4 regions of the Shewanella sp. UCD-FRSSP16_17 genome follow, and region 2 is predicted to be linked to each of the others. Evidence: predicted binding sites of a transcription regulator. Region 2 holds the regulator's gene; each other region holds the start of a gene.
The links. The regulator sigma-54, encoded in region 2, starts transcription at its own class of promoters, with help from an activator protein. The targets are predictions, from matches to a motif close to GTTGGCACGNNNNTNGNNT.
Positions count from the first base shown of each region.

Region 1 (7,594 bases), on a different contig from region 2:
TGTAGTGTTGCAAGTGGAGTCGAGAAACCATAATCGCCACCATCTGAACCTAACAACTCGTAGCCTACTTTGAAGGTAACCACTGAAAAACCAACGCCCCCCTCAAGACTCATATAATCTGCAGAATAAGATTGCCCTGCTGTATCTGAATCCTGAGTGGCATATTCCGCTGTATAAAGTAACTTAATATCACCAATATCAGCTTTACCGGTAAAGCGAAGACCATAAGTGTCTAGACCGTTTTCAATATTAGTATCTTCTTCTAATAGGTAGCCATAGGCGCTTAACGTACCAAAACCCGTTTTTAATTGAGCATTGATTAAATTATCTTTTGAATCAATATCTTTTGCTTCTGCAAAAATACGATTTCGCTGAGTAATATAACCATAATCAATTTGGAACATATCATTGAACTTATATTCAAGCATGACGCCATCAAACGTCTGTCTATCTTGACGCCAACCCACATGTCCCACAAAACGCTGATTATCAAAGGTGATCACTTGTCGACCCCCTTTCACACTAAAACCTTCGTATTGGTATTTTAAAAATAACTGATCAAGTTCTGTGGTTTCTGGATCGGCAATCACAGAATAATCAGGATTGTTTCCTAAAGTATCGTTATAGTCATCAACACCCGCTACGACACGTGAATCTTCGAACTCGACTAACGAACTAAAACCATAGTAATCAGCTGTGGCGTAAGTTAATCGGGTACGTAACGTAAAGGCATCTGCATCTTTTAATGCGTTATCTTGCTCTACCATTTCATAACGCAGATTCAAATCGACTTTCACTTTCCCTTCAGTCACAGCTTCTGCAATCGTCGTTGCTTCTGCAGCATGTACTTGGCCCATCAATGCCAAAGATGCTGGAGCAATGATGGTTAACGCTGATTTTGCTAACCTTTTATTGATAAAACTCGCAAGTTGATTCTTTCTCATCATATTTCCCTTGTTGTAATTAAATCTTGTCCATCAGAGTAATCTTAGCCAACATTAGCAGTTTCATCGTTACTAATTGATGAATTACTAATATTAATAGTCTCAACTTTTCGTTGCTTCTCGTATAAGAACTTCAATACTTCAGCACGTAGACGGTTATATTCTTTGTCTTCTGCCAGTGCTAACCGCTCTCTTGGTCTTGGTAAATTCACGTCTAAAATTTCACCAACCGTCGCTGCTGGGCCGTTGGTCATCATGACAATTTTATCGGATAGTAATACGGCTTCATCCACATCATGCGTAATCATAATAACGGTGTTATTCAGCTCGTTTTGAATTTCCATTAGCGAGTCCTGCATGTGCGCACGCGTTAGTGCATCTAATGCGCCAAACGGTTCATCCATTAACAAGACTTCGGGTTCCATTGCCAATGCTCTTGCAATACCGACTCGTTGCTTCATACCGCCTGAAATTTCGCTAGGAAGCTTATGCATTGCATGTTCCATATGTACCAGCTTTAAGTTGTATTCAATCCAGTCCTTAATTTCAGCTTTGGATTTTTTATTCTTAAATACTTGTTTAACTGCTAGCTCGACATTTTGATATGACGTCAGCCATGGCAGTAATGAGTGGTTTTGAAACACAACGGCTCGCTCAGGCCCAGGCTCAGTTACTTCTGCGCTGTTTAAAATCACTCCACCTTGTGTGGCTTGATAAAGACCCGCTACGATATTTAGTACAGTTGATTTACCACAGCCCGAATGACCAATGAGCGATACAAACTCACCTTTATTGATCTTCAGGTTCACTTCTTTAAGCGCTTTAAATGGACCATTAGGGGTAGGAAAATCCATATCGATATTACTGATATCTAAAAATACACTCATAATATTTACTCCTTGCGTCCCAAATTAACGGGCTTTGTCCCATGAGAACCAAGCTTGTAGTGCAAGCATTGCTCTATCTAGTAAGAAACCAATAAACCCAATCACAATAACGGCTGCCATAATGCGAGATAACGACTCTGAACTTCCGTTTTGGAACTCATCCCAAACAAATTTGCCAAGGCCTGGGTTTTGCGCCAACATCTCTGCTGCAATTAACACCATCCAAGCCACACCGAGTGATAAACGCATCCCCGTGAAAATTAACGGTATTGATGCTGGTAATACGATTTTCTGCACATGAGTAAAGGCTGATAACCTCAATACTCGACTGACATTTAATAAATCAGTATCAATAGATGCGACTCCGATTGAGGTGTTAATGATCATTGGCCACAAACTACATAAAGTGACTGTGAGTAACGAATTGATAAACGATTTCGATAACATAGGATCTGGAGAGACATAAAGTGCGCTCACCACCATAGTAACCAGTGGTAACCAAGCCAATGGCGAGACGGGTTTAAACAGCTGCACAATAGGGTTTATTGCCGCATTTAAATTTTTGCTCAGCCCCATCCAAATACCCAATGGAATTGCGATAATCGCGGCTAATAAAAAACCTGACATCACGGTAATCAAACTCGTACCAATCTGATCAACAAAGGTTTCTTTACCTGTATAAGCTCGTGTCTTTGGCACATAAGTTGGATCTTTTGCCACGCGGGCTTCATTACGCACTTTTTGACGCTCATAGAAAGCTGCCGCTTTTTCTCGTTCAGCCACATGTTCTTGGTAAAGCGAGTCGAACTGAGCTACAACAGCCACTGGCCCCGGAAACTTACCCAACGAAGTGTTGATGTTATTTGCGCTGATAGACCATAAGACTAAGAACACGGTTAAGCCAATAATGGGCAACAGTAACGTTTTACTCATTTGACCTAGTTTCGAAAGCAACACGTTGGCAGATGACTTATCCATAGGAAGCCTCTGGGTGATTTTTGCAATGGTTGACATAGCTCTATCCTCACTTCGATAGCTGTAAATTACAGCTTATCGCCTTGTTTTAAACCAATGCTGAACTTATTGATGTAAGCATTAGGCGCGCTCCCGTCATACACGATATCGTCAATAAAGTGCTGCTGAGGTTTTTTAAAGCCAGTTTCAGTTGCAAAGTCTGGGAAATGTTTTGCATCAATGGTTTTGTCATCAATTAAGGATTGAGCAGCTTTAGCATAGATATCTGGGCGATAAACTTTCGCAGCAACATCTTTGTACCAATCATCAGGTTTATCTTCAGAGATCTGCCCCCAGCGACGCATTTGCGTTAAATACCAAATCGCATCTGAGTAATATGGGTAAGTTGCGTTATAACGGAAGAACACATTGAAGTCTGGAACCGCTCGCTTATCGCCTTTTTCATATTCAAATGTGCCGGTCATACTATTAGCAATGACATCGTAATCAGCACCAACATAATTAGATTGCGATAAGATTTTTACAGCTGCTGGACGATTGGCATTGTTATTATCATCTAACCACTTAGCCGCCTTAATCAGGGCGCGAGTTAAACGAATCGTCGTGTTAGGGTATTTTTCAGCAAATTCAGCCGTGATCCCAAAAACCTTCTCTGGGTTGTCTTTCCAAATTTCATAGTCGGTAACAACCGGCACTCCAATGCCTTTAAATACGGCTTGCTGATTCCATGGTTCACCCACGCAGTATCCGTAAATAGTGCCAGCTTCAAGCGTTGATGGCATTTGTGGCGGAGGGGTTACAGAAAGAAATGCTTGCGCATCTAATTGACCCGAAGTGTCACCTTTATGAGGCGCATAGTATCCTGGGTGAATACCGCCAGCAGCTAACCAATAACGTAGTTCGTAGTTATGGGTTGATACAGGAAATACCATGCCCATTTTGAACGGTTTACCAGCTTCAGTGTATTCCTCGACAACAGGTTTCAGCGCATCAGCTTTAATTGGATGAACAGGTTTGCCATCGCTATTTTTAGCGATGTTAGGTTTCATTTTTTTCCAAATATCATTGGATACCGTAATGGCATTACCGTTTAAATCCATCGAAAAAGGCGTAATAATATGCGCTTTAGTACCATAACCAATAGTGGCAGCTATTGGCTGCCCTGCCAGCATATGCGCGCCATCTAAGCGACCATCAATAACACCGTCTAATAACACCTTCCAGTTAGCTTGGGCTTCAATCGTGACGTATAGGCCTTCTTCTTCAAAGTAACCATTCTCGTAAGCGATAGCGATAGGCGCCATATCAGTTAATTTGATAAAACCAAAAGTCAGTTCTTCCTTTTCTGGAAATCCGACCTCAGCCATGGCTGGCAATACGGCAGAAAAAGACATCACCAGTAATGTCTGTTTAAGTGCTTTTTTCCAATTCATCTTTAAATCCTTGTTAAGTGTTAAATAGGTAAAACAAAAAAGGCGCTAACTACCCCCTAAGGAATAATCAAGCGCCTTTGCTTAAATTAATTTACGACTAGAAAATGATTAATTTTCACGTTTAAGACCAAAAACAATCAAAAACGGATAAATAAAATACAATTATAATCAGCCAATATGTGACCATTACTATTCAGCTAACGTGCCAACTTAGTAACACACTGTTTTAAACGCAAATTTTAAAATAACCTATCAACATACCTATAAAGGGTAGTGCTAATTTAGTGCAAGATAAATAAAATCGCACCTAAATGGGTATAAAATACGAGTCGTTTTTTGGATTGAACAACAATGGAGCAATGCAAGCCTTAATATTGGATTAGGCTGATAAATCGACGTCCCTTAAGCCTTGCTAATCGAGTAAGAAAGAAAATAAAGAAAGGCTTATGAGTGATGAGTTAAATGCTAAGTGAAAAGAGTGAGAGAGTGAGAAAGTAAAACCCTGATACAGACGCGTATATCTTCTGTTTATACCAATGAGCTAGCGATGAACTCAGGCTTAATATGACTAATGTGTTAGCAAAAAAAACCACTGCTTAGCAGTGGCTTTAATATAATTTACAACAAACAGAGTTAACGCAAGGTATTAACCTAGAACAGCCAACAATACACCAGCAGCAACAGCGCTACCCAGTACACCAGCGACGTTTGGTCCCATAGCATGCATCAATAAGAAGTTTTGTTGGTTTGACTCTAAACCAACCTTATTCACAACACGTGCGGCCATAGGTACAGCAGATACACCAGCTGCACCAATCAATGGGTTAATCTTACCACCTGAGACTTTAGACATCAGTTTAGCCATCAACACACCAGCAGCTGTGCCGATACTAAATGCGACAGCTCCTAAGACTAAAATACCTAAGGTTTCGATACGTAGAAACTCTTCAGCCTGCAATTTAGAGCCCACTGCTAAACCAAGGAAAATAGTGACAATGTTAATTAATTCGTTTTGAGCAGTGCTTGATAATCTATCTACCACGCCACATTCACGCATTAAGTTACCTAGACAGAACATCCCTACTAAAGGCGTTGCTGCTGGTAAGAATAAAATGGTCATTCCCACTACCATCAATGGGAAAATAATTTTCTCTTTTTTACTGACTTCACGCAGCTGTTCCATCTTAATGGTGCGTTCAGATTCGTTAGTCAATAAACGCATGATTGGTGGTTGAATTAACGGTACTAACGCCATGTACGAGTACGCAGCAACTGCGATTGCACCCAATAAATCTGGGGCTAGTTTAGAGGCTAAGAAAATGGCTGTTGGGCCATCGGCGCCACCAATAATCGCAATAGCCGCAGCATCTTGCATAGTAAACTCAAACCCAGGCACTAAATTTAATGCAATTGCACCAAGCAAGGTCGCAAAAATACCAAACTGCGCCGCAGCACCTAATAGTAAGGTTTTCGGATTAGCAATCAGTGCTCCAAAGTCAGTTAACGCCCCCACGCCCATGAAAATCAGTAATGGGAATATGCCTGTTTCAATACCAACATAGTAGGCATACCAAAGTAGACCGCCTTCGTCGGTAAACCCCGCATTAGGAATATTCGCCAAGATAGCACCGAAACCAATCGGCACTAACAAAAGTGGCTCGAAGCCTTTAGCAATGGCGAGATATAATAATGCCCCGCCAATTGCCATCATAAATAGTTGATCAGGTGCGAAGTTAGCAATACCTGTCTCAGACCAAAAGGCCATTAATCCTTCCATGCTATCTCCTACCTCTTACGCTAGTGCCAGTAATGGTGCGCCAACTGCAACTGCATCGCCTTGTTTAACCGCGATATTTCTGATCACACCTGTCGTTTCTGCTCGAACTTCGGTTTCCATCTTCATTGCTTCAAGGATTAATACCACATCACCCTCATTAACATGGTCGCCATCATTCACCATCACTTTGAAAATATTGCCTGACAGCGGTGCATTCATCGTGACTTTAATTTCATTACTCGCCGGCGTTAAAGGTGCAAGCGGAGCTGGCGCTTGAGAACCAGCCGTTGATGAAGTGGGTACAATTTGGCTAATATCTCCACCTTCACTGACTTCCACCACAAAATTTTGCCCTTGGACATTAACGGTATAGGTTTCAGGCCCTTTGTCTTTTTTATCAGCAACAACCGCAATATCATCAGCACTTGGAATAGGCTCAAATGCATCCGGATTACCACGGTTAGTTAAGAACTGTAATCCAATTTGATTAAATAACGCATACGTCATCACATCATCATCAGTTTCTGCCGCTAAAGTAATATTGTCTTTCTTAGCGATATCAGCCAACTCTTGGCGTAACTTATCTAGCTCTGGTGCAATAAGATCGGCAGGACGACATGTAATGGCCTCACCACCGTCTAGCACTCTAGCCTGAAGTTCAGCGTTAACTGGTGCAGGTGTTGAACCGTACTCACCTTTTAATACGCCTTCAGTTTCTTTAGCTAGGGTTTTATATCGCTCACCCATTAGGACATTAATTACTGATTGAGTACCTACAATCTGTGACGTTGGCGTCACCAAAGGTAAGAAACCAAGATCTTCACGTACACGAGGGATCTCTTCTAATACAGCATCCATTTTGTCCGCAGCGCCCTGCTCTTTGAGCTGGTTTTCCATGTTGGTTAACATGCCACCTGGCACTTGTGCACGTAAAATACGTGAATCAATACCTTTCAGCGCACCTTCAAAACGAGCATACTTTTTACGAACTTCTCTAAAGTAAGCTGCAATTTCTTCTAACAGCGCCATGTCATAGCCAGTTGAGCGGCCATTATCTTCAGCCATTGCGACTAAGGTTTCTGTCGCTGAATGTCCATATGTTTGGCTCATTGACGAAATGGCGGTATCAAGTACATCAATACCCGCTTCAATTGCTTTTTGATAAGTTGCAGTGCTTAAACCCGTTGTAGCATGACAATGCATAGATACAGTTAAATCCGTTTGAGATTTAAGTCTGCTAATTAGGTCAAATGCTTCCATTGGTTTGAGTAGACCTGCCATGTCTTTTATACACAATGACTCACAACCCATGTCTTCAAGGTTTTTAGCCATATCAACCCAAGTATCAACGGTATGAACTGGGCTAGTTGTAAACGAAATAGTCCCTTGAGCATGACCACCAACCTGTTTCACCGCTTTAACAGCCGTTTCTAAGTTACGAACATCATTCATTGCATCAAACACACGGAACACGTCAACACCGTTAGTATGCGCACGCTCCACAAAGCGAGTTACTACATCATCAGCATAATGGCGATACCCCAAAAGGTTTTGACCACGTAACAACATTTGCTGCGG
Region 1 covers NZ_LZFV01000002.1:317,032-324,625, forward strand. Annotated here, with positions in the region: gene A9267_RS06245 (alginate export family protein) at 1-944, opposite strand, end outside; gene A9267_RS06250 (ABC transporter ATP-binding protein) at 989-1,831, opposite strand; gene A9267_RS06255 (ABC transporter permease) at 1,856-2,845, opposite strand; gene A9267_RS06260 (CmpA/NrtA family ABC transporter substrate-binding protein) at 2,875-4,239, opposite strand; gene A9267_RS06265 (sodium ion-translocating decarboxylase subunit beta) at 4,886-6,016, opposite strand; gene oadA (sodium-extruding oxaloacetate decarboxylase subunit alpha) at 6,032-7,594, opposite strand, start outside.
Region 1: a site for sigma-54 is predicted at 4,431-4,449, ahead of A9267_RS06260 (CmpA/NrtA family ABC transporter substrate-binding protein). Genes of this name have one in related genera too.

Region 2 (7,594 bases):
CTAGGGTTACAGGTTAATAGATCGGCTAAACGGACCCCGCCAAGTACATGGTCGTTTTTGTCGACCACATAGAGTGTATCTGTCGTATCGGGTAAATTGCCTCGTTGGCGTAAGTAACGCAGTACCACATCAATATTCACGTCAGGACGCAAAGTCACGGTATCGGTATTCATGATACTGCCGGCAGTATCTTCAGGGTAGGATAACGCTTGTTCAACTCGGTGACGGTCTTGGCTACTCATCGATTGCAGTACTTTCTTATACACTGCATCTGGCAAGCTACGTAAAATATAAGCCAGGTCATCGGTGTCCATTCCTGATGTGGCTTGCGCAACTTTTTCAGGTGTCATGCCACTGATAAGCGAATCTTTTAACTCTTCACCGAGTTCTTCAAGAATTTCACCGGCTTGCTCTTGGTCGATAAGTTGCCACAAAACTTGGCGTGTTTTAGGGGGAGATGACTCAAGAATGAGGGCGACATCAGAAGCGGCCATATCATGCAGCATATTGCGCACATGCACAAACATACCACTACCAAGTGCTTGGGTGAGCTGATTTAGGCGCTGTTCTGTAAGTTCGCTATCTATCACTTCGATACTCATTCGCCACTCCTCAAAAATTCGATTGCTAATATTAACTTAACAGTGTGTAAAGGGAGAAGCAGTTTCTAATATGGCGTTGATTGCTGTATAAAAAATAAGCAGGTTATGGTGTGGGTCATGAGATTATTATAGTTAACTATCACTGTTTGTTGTTGATAATTTGCCGTTGATTGTTTTAATGCGCTTTGAGCAGCGCAAAAGCTTAGTTTAAGCGTATTCCCGAGTAGGATATGAGGTTAATAAAGCATGGCTGTTAGCGGTTTAAAGTCGTAAATTTCAATGTTTTGCTAGTAAGTGATAACTAGCAACGAGTTGGCCTGAAAGCGTTAAATCATATAAAAGGATTAGCTTTCTTCGTCAAATTTGTCGTTAATCAGTTGGCAAACCGCATCTAGTGCTTGCTGCGCATCAGGGCCTTCAGCCTGAACAGTAATCACTTTCCCTATACCACTTTCTAGCATTAACAACCCTAACACACTCGCAGCGCTGGCTTGTTTGTCACCTTGAATCAAGGTAATGCTGGCTTTAAATTCCGTAGCCAATATAGCTAATTTTGTTGCCGCTCGAGCATGAAGCCCAAGTTTATTACTGATGGTGATTTCTCTGGAGATATTCATCGTCACAGGTTTAGCTCTCGGTGACGAGCGCTAACTTGGTGTTTACTGTTACTGAAGCGCTGTGTGAGTTGATCTGCAATATAAACCGAGCGATGCTGTCCACCTGTGCAGCCAATCGCGATGGTAAGGTAACTGCGATTATTGCGCTCAAGGTGCGGCATCCAAGTATCAAATAAATTCTCAATCTGCCAGATGAACTTATTGACTAGGGGTTGTCTGCCTAAGAATTCTTGTACTGGTTGATCAAGACCCGTTAATGGTCTTAACTCTGGCTCCCAATGTGGGTTTGGCAAAAAGCGGACATCAAACATAAAGTCGGCTTCAGTAGGCATACCGTGCTTGAATCCAAATGATTCAAAGTGAATGACTAATTCTTTATCAACACTGCCCATAAGAATTTGTCGGACTTGATCGCTCAAATCGTAAATATTCAGCTGAGATGTGTCGATGTAGTGATCAACCATTTTGGCGATTGGCTCGAGCAATCGACCTTCAAGTTGAATCGCTTCTTGTAATGAGATTTGATTTTTTGACAGCGGGTGTAATCGACGTGTTTCACTGTATCGTTTAAGCAGTACTTGATCATTGGCATTTAAAAATAAACTAATGATCGTGGTATCGTCGGACAACAAAGCGATTTGCTGCTCTAATACTTTGCCTTGCTCTTCGATATTACGCACATCAACACTGATGGCGACAAGTTCGTTATTTCCTTTTAGCTGCTCTAGTAGGCTGCCAATCAGTGGGAGAGGCAGGTTATCAACACAGTAATAACCTAAATCCTCTAACACTCTTAAAGCAACTGACTTACCTGAGCCCGATCGTCCTGATACGATGACAAGTTTCATGCAGTAATAACCTGATACAGTTCTGTAGCGTCATGACTCTTTCGAAGTCTTTTAAGGATGAGTTTATCGCTTAATTTCTCAGCCATACTTGATAACGTGCTTAAGTGTTGCTGACATTGCTCAGAAGGAACCAATAAGGCAAATAAAATGTCTACTGGCTTCTTATCAATAGCATCAAAGTCGATAGCTTCTTCACATTTGATCAAAATAGCGATCGGCGATTCAATGTCGTCTAAACGCCCATGTGGAATCGCAATGCCATTGCCGATACCTGTGCTACCCATTTTTTCACGTGCTATTAAACTTTCGAAAATAGCTTGTGAAGATAGAGTAGGGTACTGGTCAGCCATTAAATTGCTGATAAGTTCCAGTACCTTTTTCTTACTGCCCGGAGTGGCACAGGTAGTGCACGCCGGCTGCAGGATGGTGCGAAGTTCCATCGTTAGTGTTTAATTAACTTCTCTTTGTGTTTAATTACCTGACGGTCTAATTTGTCTATCAGGGCGTCAATTGCGACATACATATCTGCGTTTTGAGATACGGCAAAAACTTCACCTCCTTTGAGGTGCAATTTAGCTTCGGCAATCTGTTGTAACTTTTGTACATTGAGCACAACGTGAACATTATTGATCTGTTCGAAGTGACGTTCAAGCTTTGAAAACTTAGTTTGCACATACTCACGTAAAGATTGAGTAATTTCGATATGGTGTCCAGTCAGGTTAATTTGCATAGATCATCCTCCAATAACAAAGGCTTATAAGCTTTTGCGTTGGTTTGAGGGAGGGATGAGCATTGCTTCACGATATTTGGCGATCGTACGCCGAGCAACATTGATCCCTTGTTCTGCCAGTAGCGTCGCCATTTTACTATCGCTAAGTGGCTTTTTCTGGTTTTCTGCGGCGACCAGCTTTTTGATAAAGGCTCTGATTGCTGTAGAAGAACACTCTCCGCCATCATCGGTACTTACGTGGCTAGAGAAGAAGTATTTTAGTTCAAAAAGGCCGCGAGGGGTGTGCATATATTTTTGAGTTGTAACCCGTGAGATGGTCGATTCATGCATCTCTACCGCTTCGGCAATATCATTTAATACCATAGGCTTCATGGCTTCTTCGCCGAACTCAAAGAAACCTTGCTGGAATTGAACAATACAATTTGCCACTTTTAACAGGGTTTCATTGCGGCTTTCAATACTTTTAATAAACCATTTGGCTTCTTGTAAGTGACCGCGAATGAATTGGCTGTCAGCTTGATTGGCTGAGCCTTTTGCCATGGCCGCATATTGCTGATTTACGCCTATTTTAGGCATATTATCTGGGTTTAATTCAACGACCCAACGGCCATTCTTTTTAAACACTGTGACATCTGGGATGACGTACTCATCTTTGATTGGAGTAATTTGTAACCCTGGGCGAGGGTTCAGTGTTTGGATAAATTGAATCGCTTCGCGTAAATCATCTTCTTTAAGCTTGGTTTTACGCATTAGTAATCTGAAATCACGGCCTGCTATTAAATCTAGGTGTTCAGATATCAGTAATTTTACATTTTCTATGCAAGGGATTTCGCTTGGGTATTGTCCCAATTGAATCATCAAACATTCGCTTAAATTTCTTGCAGCGACACCCACTGGATCAAAATGTTGTACACGCTTTAATACGGCTTCAACCTCATCAAGTTCAATATCCTCAAGACCGAGTGCATCGAGAATATCTTCTGTTGATTGGGTTAAGTAACCTCTATCATCAATTGCGTCGATGATGGCTGTCGCAATGGCGAGGTCATTTTCAGAAAATGGGGTTAAGTTTTTTTGCCATTCTAAATGTTCGTACAAACCTTCAGTCGTTTCACCTTGAAATGGCATATCGTCATCACGGCTTACAGCGCCAGAACCTGAGTTAGGAGAGGCGGTGTAGACTTCATCCCAAGTGGTATCCATTGGTAAGTCTTCAGGCATGGACTCTTTCGTAAGTGACTCTGTGGTATCGACTGATGAGGTGTCTTTTTCTACGCTGACTTGGCTGTTATCGCTAAAATCGGTGTCAGTTTGCTGAGCATTGTCTTTGACTGGTTCTTTTGCTTTGGCAAACTCATCCTCAAGCTCAAGAAGAGGATTTGAGTCAAGTGCTTGCTGAATTTCTTGCTGTAGCTCCAAAGAGGAAAGTTGCAATAAGCGAATGGCTTGTTGCAACTGCGGGGTCATTGTCAGGTGTTGACCCATTTTAAGTTGGAGTGAGGCTTTCATTTACCGCTTATCCCTAATTGAATTTCATCATCGCGACTACAATGTTATGGGTCTAGCACTTTTGTAAGTGTTAGCTAGACTTTAACCGAACTTGGGTTCTACTTTGCCAAAAATTAGCGTTACGTTTTGAGTCTAGTGTATAACGCTAAAAAGTGGGACTGGTTGGCCGCGAAAATGCCATGCTTGTACACTAAAGAATGCTAACTATAGCTTGAATTGCTCACCTAAGTATACTGACCTGACTTGCTGATTGTCTAAGATCTCAGCAGGCGTACCTTCAGCAATTAAATCTCCGTGGCTGACAATATACGCACGCTCACATACATCAAGTGTTTCACGGACATTATGGTCGGTAATCAATACGCCAAGACCACGATTTTTTAGTTGTTGAATAATTTTCTTAATATCTATCACAGAGATAGGATCAACACCCGCAAATGGTTCATCTAATAAAATAAACTTAGGATTGGCGGCTAAAGCGCGTGCTATTTCTACACGTCGACGTTCACCACCTGATAGAGCCATACCTTGGCTGTCACGAATATGGGTAATATTGAACTCTTCTAATAAGTGCTCTAACTCTTCGATTCGTTGCTCACTCGATAAGGTTTTACGGGTTTGCAGCACTGCCATGATGTTATCGTGCACAGTGAGTTTTCTAAAAATACTGGCTTCTTGAGGTAAGTAACCAATACCTTTACGAGCACGTAAATGCATTGGGTCTGCAGTCAAGTCGTCAGAATCAATCAAAATACGACCTTTATCGCTTTTGACTAAGCCAACAACCATATAAAAGGTTGTGGTTTTACCTGCACCATTTGGCCCTAAAAGACCAACAATCTGACCCGTTTTAACGGTTAGGCTAACGTTTTTGACAACTTGGCGGCTTTTATAGCTTTTTGCTAAGTTCTCAGCTGTTAAGGTAATTTGTGTCATTATTGCTTTTGCTCTGCCGCAGGGGTCGTTATGTCTGCATTGGTTGAGTTTTGAATATCAGATTCTTGAGGGGTGACTGATTCAAGGAGGGCATCAGTGTTAGTTTCAACAGCATTTGCCTCAGGAGTCACTGTTTGATTCTCAGTTACATTGTTAGATGCATTGTCAGTCGTATCAGCATCTGGGTTATCAAGCGAATCATTATTTTCTAACGGCGCTTCGTCTGAGTTATCAAGTTCTTCGTTTTCTTTATTCAAGTCAGGGTAATTTTCTGGCTGAAAAATTGTGATAACTCTGTCTTTTCCTTCACCTGTGCTTTCAGCGATCAGTTGCTGTTTATCAATATTATAGCTAATGAGATTGCCAGTAACCTGACTGCCTGCTTGGTCAAGTTTTGCATTGCCTTTTAAGGTTAAAATACTGGTCGAAAGCTCATATTTTATTTCGTTTGCACTTGCGGTACCGATACGGCCATCATCGAGTTCTTGTGAGAATGTGGCTGGATTACCTGTCGCAATCATGGTTTTTTTGCCACCCGATTCTTCACTGAATGCACGTAATTGATCGGCATTAATATTAATGGTGCCTTGCGTCACATTCACTGGGCCGAAGAAAATCACTTGGTTGTTTTTAATATCTGCTTTTTGGCTGACGGCAGCAACTTTAAGCTCTTGTTGTAAATCACCTTCTTTGGCATGAACGCCGGTGACTGTCACTAAGCTCAATCCCATTAGGCTCATACCCAGAATACTTTTTCTAATAAAGTCTGTTTTCATAAGCTTATTGAGTGAAAATGTCAGTGTTTTACTTTGCTTCATATGTTCCTTCTACCTGACTTAAAAGCTCTAACTCTTCGGCATTTAAATCAGCATAAAGGCCTAAGCCTTGTATTTTAAAATCTTGTCCTGAGACATTAATCTGTCGATCAGACGTCATGATCATGGTATTTAAATCTAACGCAAGCATACTTGTGGTTAGCGATTGTACTGGTTCATTGATGTTTATTGCATCAATAATAACATTTTTTTCTAGCACCACTTTACCAGTTTCTTTATTAAGCTTGCCTAATTCAGCGGTTAATTGCCACTCAGCTTCGCCGTTTTCTGGATAGATAAGGTATACAGGCTCAGTGAATAGGGTTTCATTGGTTTGCTGAAAGTGTTCCATGTGTTTTGCTGACACCCGGCTTTGTACTAATCCTTGCTCGTTAAATTCTGTGCTTCGTAAGTCATTAGCGATGAATTCTGGACGCGCGGGATCGGGAAGCTTATTGGCTTCCATTTGACTACGCTTCACTTGCACTTGCCAGTATAAAACTAATGCTGCACCAAAGAAGCCGAGAATAGCGAGGGTGGTACGGCTCATATACTCATTCCGTGGGCTGTTTCGAATTTGTCTTGGCTAACAAGCAGTAAATCAGTTAACTCACGTAAAGCGCCGTTACCGCCATTAATGCGAGTGATCATTTGGCAATGTTGTTTTACGTATGGGTGACCATCTGCTACGCAAACAGCTAAGCCCACTTCTTTCATAACGGGTAAATCAACCATGTCATCACCGATATAGGCAACTTCATCTGGCGTTACATTATAAATACTGAGTAACTCTTTAAATGGTGTGAGCTTATCGTCTACCCCTTGATAGATATGGCTAACACCTAGCGCCGTCATTCGATTTTCGACAATGGCAGACTTTCGGCCTGTGATAACGGCAACACTGATACCGCTAGTTAAAATCGATCGAATACCGTAACCATCACGGGTATGGAAAGCTTTCAACTCTTCGCCTGCGTTACTTAAATATATACGCCCGTCAGAAAAGACCCCATCAACATCACAGATCAGGAGTTTGATTTTTTTAGCGCGTTGCCAAATATCGTCTGATACAGGGCCATATAATCCTTGATGAACTTGACTATTCGACATATTAAATGACTCCTGCTTTTACCATATCAAGCATATTAAGTGCGCCAATTGGGCGTTGATTTTCATCAACAACAATTAAGCCGTTGATACTTTTTTCATCCATCACTTGTAAGGCCTGTGCTGCTAAAATATCAGCTCTGATGGTAATGCAATTAGGGGTCATCACTTGTGAGATTGGCGTGGTGCGTAAATTGACTTCGGCATCAATCACTCGGCGTAAATCACCATCGGTGAAGATACCGACTAACTGTTGGTTATCATCAATAACGGCAGTCATGCCTAGTCCTTTATTGGATATTTCGTATAGTGACTCAGTGATGCAAACCTGGCTATTAACTTGCGGAACATCGCTTCCTTGATGCATGACGTCTGATACTTTAAGTAAGAGTTTACGTCCTAATGATCCACCTGGGTGTGATAATGCAAA
Region 2 covers NZ_LZFV01000024.1:203,071-210,664, forward strand. Annotated here, with positions in the region: gene mgtE (magnesium transporter) at 1-602, opposite strand, end outside; gene A9267_RS12330 (HPr family phosphocarrier protein) at 947-1,219, opposite strand; gene rapZ (RNase adapter RapZ) at 1,222-2,067, opposite strand; gene ptsN (PTS IIA-like nitrogen regulatory protein PtsN) at 2,064-2,507, opposite strand; gene hpf (ribosome hibernation promoting factor) at 2,510-2,797, opposite strand; gene A9267_RS12350 (RNA polymerase factor sigma-54) at 2,822-4,306, opposite strand; gene lptB (LPS export ABC transporter ATP-binding protein) at 4,511-5,242, opposite strand; partial or broken gene lptA (lipopolysaccharide transport periplasmic protein LptA) at 5,437-5,982, opposite strand; gene lptC (LPS export ABC transporter periplasmic protein LptC) at 6,047-6,607, opposite strand; gene kdsC (3-deoxy-manno-octulosonate-8-phosphatase KdsC) at 6,604-7,167, opposite strand; gene A9267_RS12375 (KpsF/GutQ family sugar-phosphate isomerase) at 7,169-7,594, opposite strand, start outside.

Region 3 (7,594 bases), on a different contig from region 2:
AAATAAGTTTTTGGTGAAGATTTGCAGTAAATAACCTTCATCATCGCCATCAACTAAAATTTGGTGATGTTTAATGCGTTCACGATCTTCAGTCACTTGTGGCAACTTATCAAAAATCGTGTCGTAATACTCTGGAATAATATCTAGCGTTTTAATCGCAGTGCCTTCCATCGCATCAAGTGAGCCAACAATATCACGGCTTCTGAATGCTAAATGCTGCACACCTGGTCCATTGTACTCACCTAAGTATTCATCAATCTGGTTATTGTTGTTGCCTTTACCTTCGTTGATTGGAATACAGAAGCTACCGTCTGGTGAACGCAAAGCATAAGACACCAATGCCGTTTGTGCGCCGCTGATGTCAAAGTAACGAACTTCAGTGAAAGCAAAAATGTCTTTATAAAAGTTTGCCCATTTTTCCATGGTGCCTTTATAAACATTGTTGGTTAAGTGGTCGACTTCCATGAAGCCTTTTTCTTCAACAATCATTGGCTCGGCTAAATCTTCAAAATCATTTTTGTATATGTTTTGCGCTTCACCAAACACATCAATAAAGTAAATTAAGCTGTCGCCAATACCGTAAATAGCAGGGTAAGCCATATCTTTAGCTGCATCGTCAGCTGGTTTTGCACCACGTGCAACAGCTTCGTTAAAAGCAAATTCTGCATCTTCTACGCGCCAACCCATAGAACAAATAGCAGGGCCATGTGACTTAGCAAAGTCCGCCGAGAAGCCTTGCTTAGACTTGTTCAGTAAAAAGTTAATGTCATTTTGCTTGTAGTAAACAATATCGTTCGCTTTTGCTTTTTTAAGCATAGAAAAACCAAAGTCAATAAACACTTGATGCATAAAATCAGTGTCAGGGCTGGCAAATTCTGTAAATTCAATGCCTAAAAGACCAAGTGGGTTTGTTTCGCTCGCCATTGTGTTTTCCTTAATTTATTTTGCTTTTAGCGCCACTCTTTGGTGACGTTTGATTATGTAAAGGTGAATCAGTGTTTATGATTCAATCCAAGAACGGTTGTAATCGTCGCTCATGCAGTTTTTTACATGGGCGGTTAAATTCAGTGGTGCAAAAGTGTCGACCATAACGGCGTACTCATAAGTCTCAGTTTTACCTATTGAGGCTTCGGTTTTACCTGGTTGCGGTCCGTGGGGGACACCTTTTTGATGTAAAGTCATATAACCCGCTTCAATGCCTGTGCGGCTCATAAAGTCACCGTCGACGTAATACAACACTTCGTCGCTGTCGATGTTGTTGTGGTAATAAGGTGCAGGAATCGATTGCGGATGAAAGTCATACAGGCGTGGTACAAAGTTACATACGACAAAGTTATTAGCAGTAAAAACGATGTGATCAGACGGCGGTAAATGAATTTTACCAACCTTAGGTGCATATTCGGTGATGTTAAATGCCCAAGGGTAGACGCAGCCATCCCAGCCCACTAAATCAAATGGGTGCCACTCTAAAGTGGTGACTTGGTATTTATCACCAAACTTACTGACTAATGGGAATTCGCCTTGTTCAACTATTGCATCTTTAAGTAGTGGCGTGCGAATATCTCGCTCACAATAAGGAGCAGACTCAAGCATTTGGCCGTATTCATTTCTAAAATGCTTCGGTACTTCCACCATCGAGTAAGCTTCAATGACAAACAAACGGACATTCGTTAAATCATTAAATTTAAGCTGGTAGGTGGTACCACGAGGAATGACTAAATAGTCCCATTGTTTAACGGCTAACTCGCCGTATTCACTTAGGAGTGTGCCTTCTCCATTGTGCACAAATACAATTTCGTCCGCGTAAGCATTGCGGTAAAACTCGTGAGTATCTTGGGTTACCTTAGCGGTATACATCGCCACGTCAGCGTTATAAAAAATTTTGTTACGGGCACTAAAGAAGTTACCGTCACAATCTGCTTGGCGCGAATCTAATTTGTAGTTTTGGATTAACGAATCTTGCCAAGCTTCACCGTGATCTAATGCATAAGGCGCAACAGCCAAGGCTTTAGTTGGCATGTTGTGGTGATACTTATTGGAGTAAATATTTGAAAAACCATGAGTTGAAAAAAGCTCCTCACGGTAAAGCTCGCCTGATTCTTTTTCAAAAGCGATATGGCGTTTAGCAGGTATCTGACCTTGCTGAACATAAACCGGCATACTGACTCCTTAAATTCAAATATAAGCGATCGATTTCGTCATTGGCGCATTCTTTTTTGTTATTTGTATGTGCTAAATACATGCTTTACGCATCTGCAACATGGGTTTTCTAGCGCAATTAAATCAACCACTTTGTGATCTAGTTATCAATTTAGTTGCTAGTATGAACAAAAAAAAGAATAATAAAGCGTGTAACCCCATCAGATTTTTAGATGGTATTATTTTGTTTACAAGAGTGTCACGGCAACTGAACAGCAACTGAGCTTGGGGCGTACGATGAAAATTGATGTTGAAGCGTTTAATGTACTGCAAGTACTTGTTGAGGAAGGAAGTTTTGCTAAAGCATCCGAAAAACTACACAAGGCGCAATCTGCAGTGAGCTATCAAGTTAAAAAGCTCGAGCAGCATTTAGGCGTCGAATTATTTAATCGAGATCAGTATCGTGCAGAGCTCACACCAGAAGGACGCGTGATTTTGGCCGAAGGCCAGCGTTTGCTGCAGCATTTATCCAATATCGAGCATTTAGCCAGCCGCTTTAGCGAAGGTTGGGAGCCGAAACTTGAGCTCGTGATTGATGGCGCATTACCAATGGAGCCAATCATGACTGCCCTAAAACGCATGTCAGAGAATAATGTGCCGACGAAAGTGCAACTTAATATGGAATTTTTAGGTGGGGTGCAACATAGATTTGAGCAAGATAAAGCCGATTTAATGCTAGTGAAAGACTATATCGCAGCGCCGTATTTTTCTGCCACCACATTGCCCACTGTCACCAGTTTATTGGTGTGTTCAACCCAACATGCGCTAGCTAATAAAAGTAATGTGAGCTTGTCAGAGCTGCAGCAACATGTTGAATTAACCATTGAAGATTCATCACCCACAAAGCAGCGAGACGAACTGCAATTTGGCGGTGATAAAGTATTTTACCTATCTGGCTTTATCATGAAGAAAAACGCCTTATTAAAAGGTTTAGGTTTTGGTTGGATGCCAGAGTTTTTAATCAGTGAGTTAATTGAAACTCAGCAATTAGCCATTGTCGATTTTGTTGGTGGTCACCGCTTTCGATTTACCCCACAATTGGTGTCTACACTGGAGCGGCCGTTAGGGCGAGCGGGGCAATTATTTACCGATCTTATTTTAGAAGAGTTCGCATTGTTTGATAGTAAACAACATCAATCGACAGTCGTTTAACTTAGCATTCAAGTATCTACAGTCTCTCAATAAAAGCTTGTGAATAGCACGTCTTTATCGTGTTTTTGTATCCAATGACGTTAGGGAGCTGAAAGGCCGAAGTCGTGGCGTTTTGTTGCCATCTTTTGTGAAGCATATTGATTGGGAAGCAACTGCATATCCCAATTAAAAAATCTTTTGCAAGCCAGCTTAAACCTCACCTTTTCATTGTGTTAATGTATCAAAAACAATGAGTAGCAATTAGCTAATTAAAGCATGGTTGAAAATACATGAATCGAAAACCAATTAATTACCCGTTAATGTCCGTTAGCTGCTTGTATGAAAAATGCAATGATGACGCTGTGATGATTATTGATGTCAGTATGGATAAGGTGATTGGCAAAGAACCAATTATTTATGATGAATTAGTGACGATACCTAATAGTCATTTTCTTGATATTAACGTAGATTTAGTCGATACCGATAGTGCAGGTGTGTACTCATTTCCGAGCCAAAGCCAAGTGAATAAGGTTATCAATAAACTGGGTATTTCAGAACATTTAACCCTCGTTTTATATGATAATCAGGGAATATATTCGTCTCCACGTGCGTGGTGGATATTTAACACGTTTGGTTTGAGTAATGTGTTTATTTTAGATGGCGGTCTGCCTGAATGGATTAAACAGGGCTATCCAACTTCATCTGAATATCTAACTATTGATACGAAAAACGTAGAAGGCCCAGTTAATGTAGGCAGTGATGTGATCTCATTTATGGACTCTTGTTTTGATGCCCGTCAGCTTGTGTCAAAGCAAGAAGTGTTACTCAACCTCACTGATAAACAATTTAGTGTGATTGATGTTCGAGCTACTGCGCGTTTTAATGGCTTGGTTGATGAACCAAGACAAGGGGTGAGAAGCGGCCATATTCCTGACTCAATAAATCTTCCTTTTGCCAATGTGCTAAATGGTAATACATACAAGCGTCCTGCTGAATTGCGCCATTTATTTTCCAGCATATTACCTGAAGATAGTAAGCGGGTTGTATTTAGCTGTGGCTCAGGGATTACTGCTTGTATTGGCTTGGTAGCGCTTATATCAAGTGGTACAGATACAAGGTTATATGATGCTGCCTTATATGATGGATCGTGGAGTGAGTGGGGCAGTGATGCATCTCTGCCGATTGCAAAATCAAAGTTCTAAAAAAAGAAATTTACTACAACACTCATCAAAAGTAGTTTAAACAATAGGATTGCAAAATGGCGTATTGGTTAATGAAGTCTGAGCCAGACGAGTTCAGTATTGACGATTTACAGCAATGTGAAAACCAAACTGAACCTTGGGAAGGGATCCGTAATTACCAAGCGCGTAACTTTTTACGCGATGCGGTAAAAGTGGGCGATACGGTATTGTTTTATCATTCCAGTTGCAAAGTGCCGGGTATTGTTGGCCTGGCGACAGTATCATCTGAGCCTTATCCCGACCAGAGCGCTTTTGATAATGAGTCAAGTTATTATGATCCTAAATCAGATATTGAAAATCCGCGCTGGGTTGCTGTGGATTTAACTTATCGGCAAACCTTTAAGCAGATTATTACCTTAAAAACGCTTAAAGCTGATCCTCATCTTGCTGATATGGTATTAGTGAGTAAAGGGGCAAGGTTGAGTGTTCAACCTGTGACTGAAGCTGAGTTTAAGTACATTGTTAACTTGGCGTAAGTGCGCCAGTTTAATAAGTTTGTATTTAATAAAGAAAAACACCTTATATCTAAAAATATAAGGTGTTTTCGTTATAGCGCTTTTTATTACAGTGCTGTTATAACAGCAGTTTTTATTTCAGAGCTTTTCCTGAATTTTGCAAGGCGGCATGTTTCAATACGCTAGTTTTAAATAGGGCACTTTGTAATCGGGCGCTTTGTAATAAGTCATGTGTTAGCCACTCGTGTTAGTAGCTTTCTTTTGCCACAACGGTTTGGCCAATTGGTGTTAAGCTCAGTAGAGCGAGTTTTACGTGTTGTATTGCAAACGGAATACCGATAATGGTAACAAAACAAGCTACAGCATGGGTTAAGTGACCAATCGCGAGCCAAATACCACAGAATAAGAACCAAATAACGTTGCCAATCATGCCCAATGGACCAGTACCAATATCTTCAAATCCTTTTAAATGTTTACGGTTAACGTTTTCTTGTCCAAATGGCCAGAACGCCATTTCACCAATCACGAAGCAAGCACGGCCAAATGGAATACCAATAATACTGATAAAACACAATAAGCCTGCTAGCCACCATGCTAGACCCATTACAAATCCGCCCATGATGAACCATGCGATATTAAAAATTAATCTCAAGACTGACATTGGTGCTCCCTAAGTCATACAAAACTGGTTAATGAAATGACCAATATTCCATTGGTGATAATAATCACTAGAAAGCCAAAACTATGCCAATATTTTTATTAGCTTTTTCGTTTGTTTTAAGTGGTTGATAATTATTGATTTTATTTTGATTTGTTTAGAGGGTTAGAAGACATTACTTGACTTAGTTTGGGCTGTCGACAATTGATGATAGCGAAAATCGCTAATAGTTAGTTAAAATACCACTACAGACCATAACTCTTTATTTAAGCGACGTTACTTATGTTTGCAGCTGGCTCTAATGTATCTCTTGCGGATATCTCAATCGACACGCCCGTTGATAAAATGAGATTTGCTGAACGTGAGGTTTTTGTTAAGCGAGATGACTTGATTCATCCTGATTTTAGCGGAAACAAAGCCCGTAAGTTTCAATTCTTCTTGACCCAGGACTTTCCTCATATCAATAAGGTTATTGGATACGGTTCACCTCAAGCTAATTCATTACATTCACTTGCAGTGCTGGCTAAGTTGCGCGGATGGCTGTTAGATTATCATGTGGATCATATCGCTGATTATCTTAAACAAAACCCTCAGGGGAACTACCTAGCAGCGCTTAATAATGGCGCCAATATTGTCGAGAAACCTAAACATGTAAGCGGCAATCTTGATAGCTATGTGTCTGACTTAGCGACGCAAGCATCTGCGAATGAGATCTATATTCCTGAAGGTGGACGATGTGAGTATGCTGCAGAAGGGCTTGAAACATTAGGCATGCAAATTTTGAGTTGGATGCATCAGCAGAATATGACTAGATTAAATCTGTTTTTGCCTTCAGGTACGGGCACAACAGCATTATTCTTGCAACGATTTTTTAAGCGCTACCTTCCGCAGGCGAGTCAGCCTACTGTAACAGTTAATGTAATAACCTGTAGTTGCGTGGGGGGAGACAAGTACCTAACGCATCAGTTTAGTCAGTTAACATCACAGAGTGAGTTTCACCCGCATATTGTATCAAATGGCACTAAGTATCACTTTGGAAAACTTAATCGACAGTGTTATGACATGTGGCGTCGTGTGTGTGATTCTGGCATTGAGTTTGAGCTACTTTATGATCCTGTGGGATTTATTATGCTGGAGCACTTTTTAAATAAAGATTATAAAGCGGAAACTGTCGATAATACTTGGCCTGTTATGTATTTACACCAAGGTGGTTTATTGGGTAATCCAAGTATGCTAGCTAGGTATATACGCAAATATGGTCAATAAGTTAACTGTAGCTAAAGAAAGTTGTTTAAGTATTAGTGCTGGAAGTGAAGCGAATGGGGTTGTTTCATGTTGCTCAGTTCTAATAAACGTCCGGTAAAGTGTGAGAGGAAATACCGAGAAGCGATGTTTATTGAGTAACTGAGCAAATGAATAACGCAAGCGTTATGGAAGGTGTTACTTGTTAGCCGTTATCAACCATTTCATAAACTTTAACGCTTCAGTGCGCTTTGAAAAAGTTGTTTTAGTTTTACCTTGGCTGTCAGTAAAAGCTATTGAGTTTTTGTTTGATGATATTGAATTTACAGGGAAATTGACTGTAATTTCGTGACCATTAATGTTGTATGACATATGCCACACTCCTTTTTTTAATTTTCACCTATCTGGTGAGTAAGTAATAACAATAAATATCCTTAAGCAGTTGTGTTGCGTAAGTTTGGGCTTATTGAAGCTAATGTGTGTGCTTAAGTTAACTGTGCTTATTACACTGACAAGTCGTGTTGATTATTTATTTTAATCGCCAACTTACTTGCTTTGTCTAGTTGAACACAGGCATATGACAAACAAATGACAATGTTTAACCAAAAGGCGTGACTTGTAGTGTGGGTTTACGAGTGCAGTTATGAATAACAGAAGGGTAAACAGTT
Region 3 covers NZ_LZFV01000001.1:187,157-194,750, forward strand. Annotated here, with positions in the region: gene hppD (4-hydroxyphenylpyruvate dioxygenase) at 1-924, opposite strand, end outside; gene A9267_RS00795 (homogentisate 1,2-dioxygenase) at 1,000-2,160, opposite strand; gene A9267_RS00800 (LysR family transcriptional regulator) at 2,437-3,351, shown strand; gene A9267_RS00805 (sulfurtransferase) at 3,621-4,532, shown strand; gene A9267_RS00810 (EVE domain-containing protein) at 4,589-5,047, shown strand; gene A9267_RS00815 (YccF domain-containing protein) at 5,274-5,687, opposite strand; gene A9267_RS00820 (1-aminocyclopropane-1-carboxylate deaminase) at 5,967-6,950, shown strand.
Region 3: a site for sigma-54 is predicted at 5,760-5,778, ahead of A9267_RS00815 (YccF domain-containing protein). Genes of this name have one in related genera too.

Region 4 (7,594 bases), on a different contig from region 2:
GTTTTGGCATTAATGTATTTAAAGTAAAAGAAGTGCTGCAATGTCCTCCGTTAACGACATTACCTCGTTTGAGTCCGCTGATTAAAGGTATTGCCCATATCCGTGGTTCAACCATCTCTGTGATTGATTTGAGTGCTGCAACAGGTGGGCGTCCTCTTACATCGACAGAGAATTGTTTTATTATCATTGCAGAATACAACCGAAGTATTCAAGGGTTCCTAGTCAGTTCAGTTGAACGTATTATCAATATGAACTGGGAATCGATTATGCCACCACCACAAGGGGCTGGGCGTAACTCTTATTTAACTGCGGTAACTGAAATCGAAGGTGAATTGGTTGAGATTTTAGATGTTGAAAAAATCTTAGACGAAATATCACCTGTTAAGACTGAAATCAGTGAAGAAGCTAATGAAGCGTTAACCATTGATCGTGACCAGCATTATCACATCATGGTCATTGATGATTCTGCAGTGGCCCGTAAACAAATTATTCGTTCGCTTGAGTCGCTTAATTTGCAAATTGATACCGCCATTGATGGTAAAGATGCGCTAGAAAAGCTTAAAGCGATTGCGACTGAGATGGATAATGTTGCTGAAGAAATACCTTTGATTATTTCGGATATCGAAATGCCAGAAATGGATGGTTATACCTTAACGGCTGAAATTAGAGACGATCCTAAGTTGAAAGACATTAAAGTGGTACTTCATACATCCCTTAGTGGTGTATTTAACCAAGCAATGGTTGAGAAAGTGGGTGCCAATGACTTTATCGCCAAGTTTAATCCAGATGAATTAGCATCTGCTGTAAATAAACACCTAATTTTATAAGCAATATTGATAAGTCTGACTATGATTAAATAGATAGTCAGACAGTTATTGTGAGCAATACGTTGTGCTTGTCGATAGTCGTGATAAGTTAATAAAAGTAACCTGTTCACTCTGAAGTGACGCTAGTGTCATTTCTTATAATAGGATGTAAATGTGACGAATAAATCACTCGCTGAAGCAGAATATAATCAGTTTAAGCTCTTTTTAGAACAGCACAGCGGCATTGTATTAGGTGACAACAAGCAATATTTAGTAAGAAGCCGATTAGCTCCTTTGATGGGTAAATATGATTTGCCGTCATTATCAGAAGTGGTTAAAAGGTCGATGAAGCCAACGGAAAGGCATTTAAGGGCGGAAGTCATTGATGCAATGACAACGAATGAGACCTTGTGGTTTAGGGACAAATATCCGTTCGAGTTGCTCAATAATGCGTTATTACCTGAATACAGTCGCTTAGGAAGACCGTTAAAAATTTGGTCTGCTGCTTGTTCTTCAGGCCAAGAGCCTTATTCGCTTGCGATGACGATTTTGGAATACCAGCAACGTAAACCAGGCGCATTACCGGGTAATGCAACCATTCAAGCGACAGATTTATCTCCGTCAATGCTTGAGCGTTGTAAAAATGCTGAATACGATAGTTTAGCCCTCGCTAGAGGGTTATCACCTGAGCGTAAGCGCCAATTTTTTGATCCTTTGCCTTCCGGTAACATGAAAGTAAAAGATAATGTAAAGCGTTTGGTAAACTTTAGGGCACACAATCTTCTTGAAAGTTATAGCCTTTTAGGAAAGTTTGATATTATTTTTTGCCGTAATGTTCTGATTTATTTTGCCCCAGAGGCAAAAGCAAAAATATTGCGGCAATTTGCTGCCGCTTTAAACCCTAACGGTATTTTGTTTTTAGGGGCGTCAGAGTCTATCTCGGGATTAACGGACGAGTTCAATATGGTTAGGTGCAACCCTGGTATATATTACCAGAAGAAGAGTTAACTATAATCTATTGTAATAGTTGAATATTTTTATTTATTAATGCCAGCATTCGTTGGCATTTTCATTTTTATCATTTCATTTCTAATAATCTAATTTTTTTGGCATAAGCTTTGCTTTAATTCTGTCAGTTAGCTGGTGGAGGCAATTTTATGGCGATTAATTTTGAAAATGGTTTAGGTATACATCAATACTCTTTGGGCATACGTGCACAACGGGCTGAAGTGCTATCCAGCAACATCGCCAATGCTAATACGCCAGGTTATAAAGCTCGAGATGTCGACTTTGCTGCTGCAATGAACAGCGCACGCGCTAAGCAAAGTGGATTACAGATGAGTCAAACAACTGACAAACATTTCGACTTGAAAGCGTTAAGCCAGGAAAACGTAAAGTTTAGAGTGCCTAATCAACCAGATACAGGTGATGGCAACACCGTTGATTCTCAACAAGAACAAGCGGCCTTTATGCAGAATTCCTTGGAATATCAAATGTCACTGGGTTTTCTTGAAAGCAAGTTCTCAGGCATGCGTAAAGCTATTAGAGGTGATTAATCATGAGTCTATTTAATATTTTTAATGTGTCGGGTTCTGGTATGTCAGCACAATCAGTGCGACTTAATACTACCGCCAGTAACATTGCCAATGCTGATTCAGTTTCCAGTAGTGTTGATCAAACTTATAAGGCTCGTCACCCGATTTTTGAAGCCGAAATGGCCAAAGCAAGCCATGAGCAAAATAGTTCTCACAGTGTCAGTGTTAAGGGCATTGTTGAAAGTGATAAACCGTTATTAAAGGAGTTTTCTCCTGATCATCCTATGGCTGATGGTGACGGCTTTATTTACAAACCGAATGTCAATGTGATGGAAGAGATGGCGGATATGATTTCAGCATCTCGTTCTTATCAAATGAATGTCCAAGTGGCTGATGCGGCAAAATCTATGCTGCAACAAACACTTCGTATGGGTAAGTAATATGAATTTTGTGGGGGGTAAAAGATGAGCCTCATTAATCCTTACAGCAGTCAGTCTTTACCACAGACTCAATCTGCTAGTAGTACTGGTATTGCATCCAATACACAAGAAACAGCCAGTACGGGGAATGCATTTTTAGACAGTGTGGCCTTACAAGGAGAGCCAGAAACACCTGAACCTAATAGCCAGGAACTGACTCAATCAGATTTCTTTGCTTTATTGAGTCAACAGTTATCAATGCAAGATCCATTTAAGCCTGTTGAAAACGATCAAATGATTTCGCAAATGGCATCATTCTCAACCGTTGACGGTATTGCCAAGTTGAATGAAGAAATTCTCAACTTAAATAACTTAACGAGTTCGAGTCAGGCGCTGCAGGCTTCAAGTTTAGTAGGCCGTAAAGTGTTAATTCCGTCTGATACGGGGCACATATCGTCAGATAGTCCAGAAGTCAATGGCGTGATAAGTACACCAACTTCTATCGATACGATAACAGTCAGTATTGAAGATGAAAGTGGCCAAGTTATTAAAACCTTTGAAGTTGACGGCTCTGCTGGCGGTAACATTGATGTGTCATGGGATGGGCTAGATAAAAATGGCGACCCAGCTCCTGAAGGCAATTACGCGATAAAAGCGAACGGCAAAATTGATGGAAAATCAGAAGATTTAGCAGTATCGACCTATGCGCATGTGACGAGCGTGTCACTGGGTAACACCACAACAGGGGCAATATTAAACCTACGTGGTATTGGTGGTATTCAGTTGTCAGATGTCTTAGCTGTCACTGAAAGTTAATTAGCTTATCAAATTTAAAGCTGGCAGCTGTGGCAGTCAGTAAAACAAACAGAATGAGTAGGAAAGGGGTGAATTATGTCGTTTAACATTGCTTTGAGTGGTATTTCTGCAGCTCAAAAAGATCTCAATACCACTGCGAATAACATTGCTAACGTTAACACCGTAGGCTTTAAAGAATCTCGTGCCGAGTTTGCTGACGTATATGCTAATTCAATTTTCTCAAACAGCAAAACTGCTGTCGGTGGCGGTGCGACAACGACACAGGTTGCACAGCAATTTCAGCAAGGCAGTTTACAGTTTACTAGTAACTCTTTAGATATGGCGATAAGTGGCGGTGGTTTCTTTGTGACATCATCAGGTGTGGGAGTTCAAGATCACGCATTCACTCGTGCTGGCGCATTTAAAGTTAACTCAGAAAGTTACATGACTGATTCAGCTGGTAACTATTTACAAGGGTTCCCAGTCGATGCTGACGGTAACTCTACCTCGGTTAGTTTAACGACGACTCAACCAATTAAGATCCCTGATACGGCAGGTAGCCCAGTAAAAACTGAGAATATTGGCCTACAAATGAACCTTGATGTGGGTGAAACGCCATTAGATCCTGCTAACTTTGATCCCAACGATCCTGACACGTTTAATAAATCGACTTCAGTGACGATTTATGACTCACTTGGTGAATCGCACATTATGACCACCTATTTTGTTAAGCCGACAGAAGGGGCTTATACCGGTGAAAGTAATTGGGTTGCATTCTATGCTGTAGATGGCAAACAAGTTGATATTGACCAAGCAAATGGTGGTTCATACGGCGCTGATACGACTGGTGACGGTGTTGCTGATACGACAAGGTTTGCTGAAAATGCATCAGGTTGGAAAGGCTCGGTATTAAAGTTCAATGATGCGGGCGCATATACAGGCTCAGATCCTGCGGTGGTTGAAACTGTTGAGCTGGGTGTTAATGGTGCTAACGTATTAGGCCCTGGCGCTGATGGCAGTCAAAAAGTCACCGTTGGATTTAATAACCCAACTCAATATGCATCTCCATTTGAAGTGACTGAGTTAACTCAAGATGGTACAACCGTCGGTCGTTTGACTAACGTAGGTATTGGCGAAGATGGCTTAGTGACAGCAAGTTACAGTAACGGTTCGACTGAACCATTAGCTCGAGTTGCTTTGGTTCGTTTTGCTAACGAGCAAGGTTTAACCCAAGTGGGTAATACTTCTTGGAAAGCCAGCTTAGATTCTGGTTCAGCGCTAGCAGGTGAAGCAAATAGTGGTACCTTTGGTAGTATTCGTTCATCAGCACTTGAACAATCTAACGTTGATTTGACCACTGAGTTAGTGGATTTGATTTCTGCACAACGTAACTTCCAAGCGAACTCTCGTACACTTGAAGTGAATAACACGTTAAATCAGTCGATTCTTCAAATTCGATAAGTTTGACTTGTTTTGACAAAGAGTTGCCGCAACGGCAACTCTTTGCCTTTTCGTTTTTTGCCTCTTATTGTTTTTCTTTTCACTTCCTGCTTTTCAAATACATTTCATTTAGTTAGCCATTCTCTATTCACAATTTATATATTGGCACACTCATTGCTAGTTCTAGTTATATCTTTAGTTATGTAAAAAGTTTGACGGAGCGGCAGATGGACAAATTACTGTATGTTGCCATGAGTGGGGCAAAGCAAAATATGAATGCTTTGGCTGTTCGTGCCAATAATTTAGCCAATGCGAATACCGATGGTTTTAAAGCTGATTTGGCTCAAGCTCGCTCTATGCAAGCATTTGGGGAAGGCTTACCGACACGTGTCTTTTCTATGACTGAAAGCCCTGGGCAAAATTTTAGTTCAGGCCCAATTAAAACTACGGGTCGTGATTTAGACATTGCGATTAAAGATAAAGGTTGGATTGCAGTGCAAGGTGCTGATGGCGGCGAAGCGTATACCCGCTCCGGTAGTCTAAGTTTTGACAGTACAGGCTTATTAACTAATGGTCGAGGCAACCCTGTTATGGGAGAGGCTGGACCGATAGTTTTGCCACTACCAATCGACAAAGTTCAAATCTCGCCTGATGGCATTATTTCTGTAAGACCTCAGGGCGCAACTGCGGATGTGGTTGAAGAAGTGGCCCGAATTAAATTAGTTAATCCATCAAATGAAGAAATGATGCGTGGTGAAGATGGGTTATTTAGGCTGACTTCGGGCTTAAATGCGCCGAACGATCCTAATGTGAATATCGAAACAGGGGCTGTTGAAGGCAGTAATGTTAACGCTGTTTCAGAAATGGTGGCGTTAATTGATATCCAGCGTCAATACGAAATGCAAGTGAAGATGATGAAAAATGCCGAAGAGCTAGACCGTGCTTCATCATCCTTAATGAGAGTGAGTTAGGAGTAATAATTATGCATCCCGCTTTATGGATCAGTAAAACAGGCTTAGATGCCCAACAAACCGATATTGCAGTTATTTCTAATAACGTGGCGAATGCGAGCACCGTAGGCTACAAAAAAAGCCGTGCAGTATTCGAAGACTTGCTATATCAAACAGTCAATCAAGCTGGTGGTATAAGTGCTGATAATACTAAGCTGCCGAATGGTTTGAACATTGGTGCCGGTACTAAGGTCGTGGCAACTCAAAAAATGTTCACCCAAGGTAACATGTTAACCACTGATAACTCTTTAGATTTAATGATTGAAGGCCCTGGATTTTTTGAAGTCGAGATGCCTGATGGCACCGCTGCTTATACCCGAAATGGTCAATTTAGCTTAGATGAAAATGGCCAGATTGTGACTCCAGGTTCTGGTTATGTCGTGCAACCGTCAATCACCATACCTGATGACGCAACTTCAATTACAGTCTCTGCCGAAGGTGAAGTATCCGTAAAATTATCTGGCGCGACAGAAAGCACAGTTGTTGGACAGTTAGCCATGAGCGATTTCATTAATCCATCAGGGTTAGATCCATTAGGGCAAAACTTGTATACCGAAACTGGCGCAAGTGGAACGCCTATTCAGGGCACAGCTTCTTTAGATGGCTTAGGCGCTATTCGCCAAGGGGCATTAGAAACATCAAATGTTAATGTGACTGAAGAGCTAGTAAACCTGATTCAAAGTCAGCGTATTTACGAAATGAACTCTAAAGTGATATCAGCTGTTGATCAGATGATGTCTTACGTGACTCAGAACCTATAACTGTTATTGAAAGGAACTGGATTATGAATAAATACCTAGCGTTAGCATCCGTTATTTTCATTGCCGGTTGTAGTTCAACGCAACAAAAACCTATACCTGATGATCCATTTTATGCGCCAGTGTATCCAGAAGCACCACCAACTAAAATGGTGTCGACGGGGTCGATTTACATGGACCATCAATCGTCGAGCTTATATTCAGATATACGAGCACATAAAGTCGGTGACATTATCACAGTGTTGTTAAATGAATCGACTCAAGCTAAAAAAAGCGCCAATAACGAAATCAAAAAAGACTCTAATTTGAGTGTTGACCCTATCTATGCTGGTGGCGGCAATGTGACCATTAAAGGTGTACCACTTGATTTACGTTATTCTGATGCGATGGACACCAAGCGTGAAGCTGATGCTGACCAATCTAACAGCCTTGATGGCAGTATCTCAGCTAACGTGATGCAAGTGCTCAGTAATGGCAACTTGGTTATCCGTGGTGAAAAATGGATTTCGATTAACAATGGCGATGAATTTATTCGTGTTACAGGCATGGTAAGAAGTCAAGATATCACTCCTGAGAATACAGTTCAGTCAACTCGAGTAGCCAATGCCCGCATTCAATATAGCGGAACGGGTACATTTGCAGATGTTCAAAAAGTAGGGTGGTTAAGCTCATTCTTTATGAGCGAATGGTGGCCTTTCTAAGGAGTATGCCATGAAAATTTCATCTTTATTTATTTCCATTGCCCTTACCGCCTCAGTTGCATTAACGGTATTTTCTGCGCCAGTTCAAGCACAGCGAATTAAAGATATTGCCAACGTTCAAGGTGTACGT
Region 4 covers NZ_LZFV01000002.1:159,658-167,251, reverse strand. Annotated here, with positions in the region: gene A9267_RS05630 (chemotaxis protein CheV) at 1-827, shown strand, start outside; gene A9267_RS05625 (CheR family methyltransferase) at 981-1,814, shown strand; gene flgB (flagellar basal body rod protein FlgB) at 1,964-2,362, shown strand; gene flgC (flagellar basal body rod protein FlgC) at 2,365-2,781, shown strand; gene flgD (flagellar hook assembly protein FlgD) at 2,806-3,576, shown strand; gene flgE (flagellar hook protein FlgE) at 3,652-5,016, shown strand; gene flgF (flagellar basal-body rod protein FlgF) at 5,223-5,966, shown strand; gene flgG (flagellar basal-body rod protein FlgG) at 5,978-6,766, shown strand; gene flgH (flagellar basal body L-ring protein FlgH) at 6,790-7,464, shown strand; gene A9267_RS05585 (flagellar basal body P-ring protein FlgI) at 7,475-7,594, shown strand, end outside.
Region 4: a site for sigma-54 is predicted at 5,157-5,175, ahead of flgF (flagellar basal-body rod protein FlgF). Genes of this name have one in related genera too.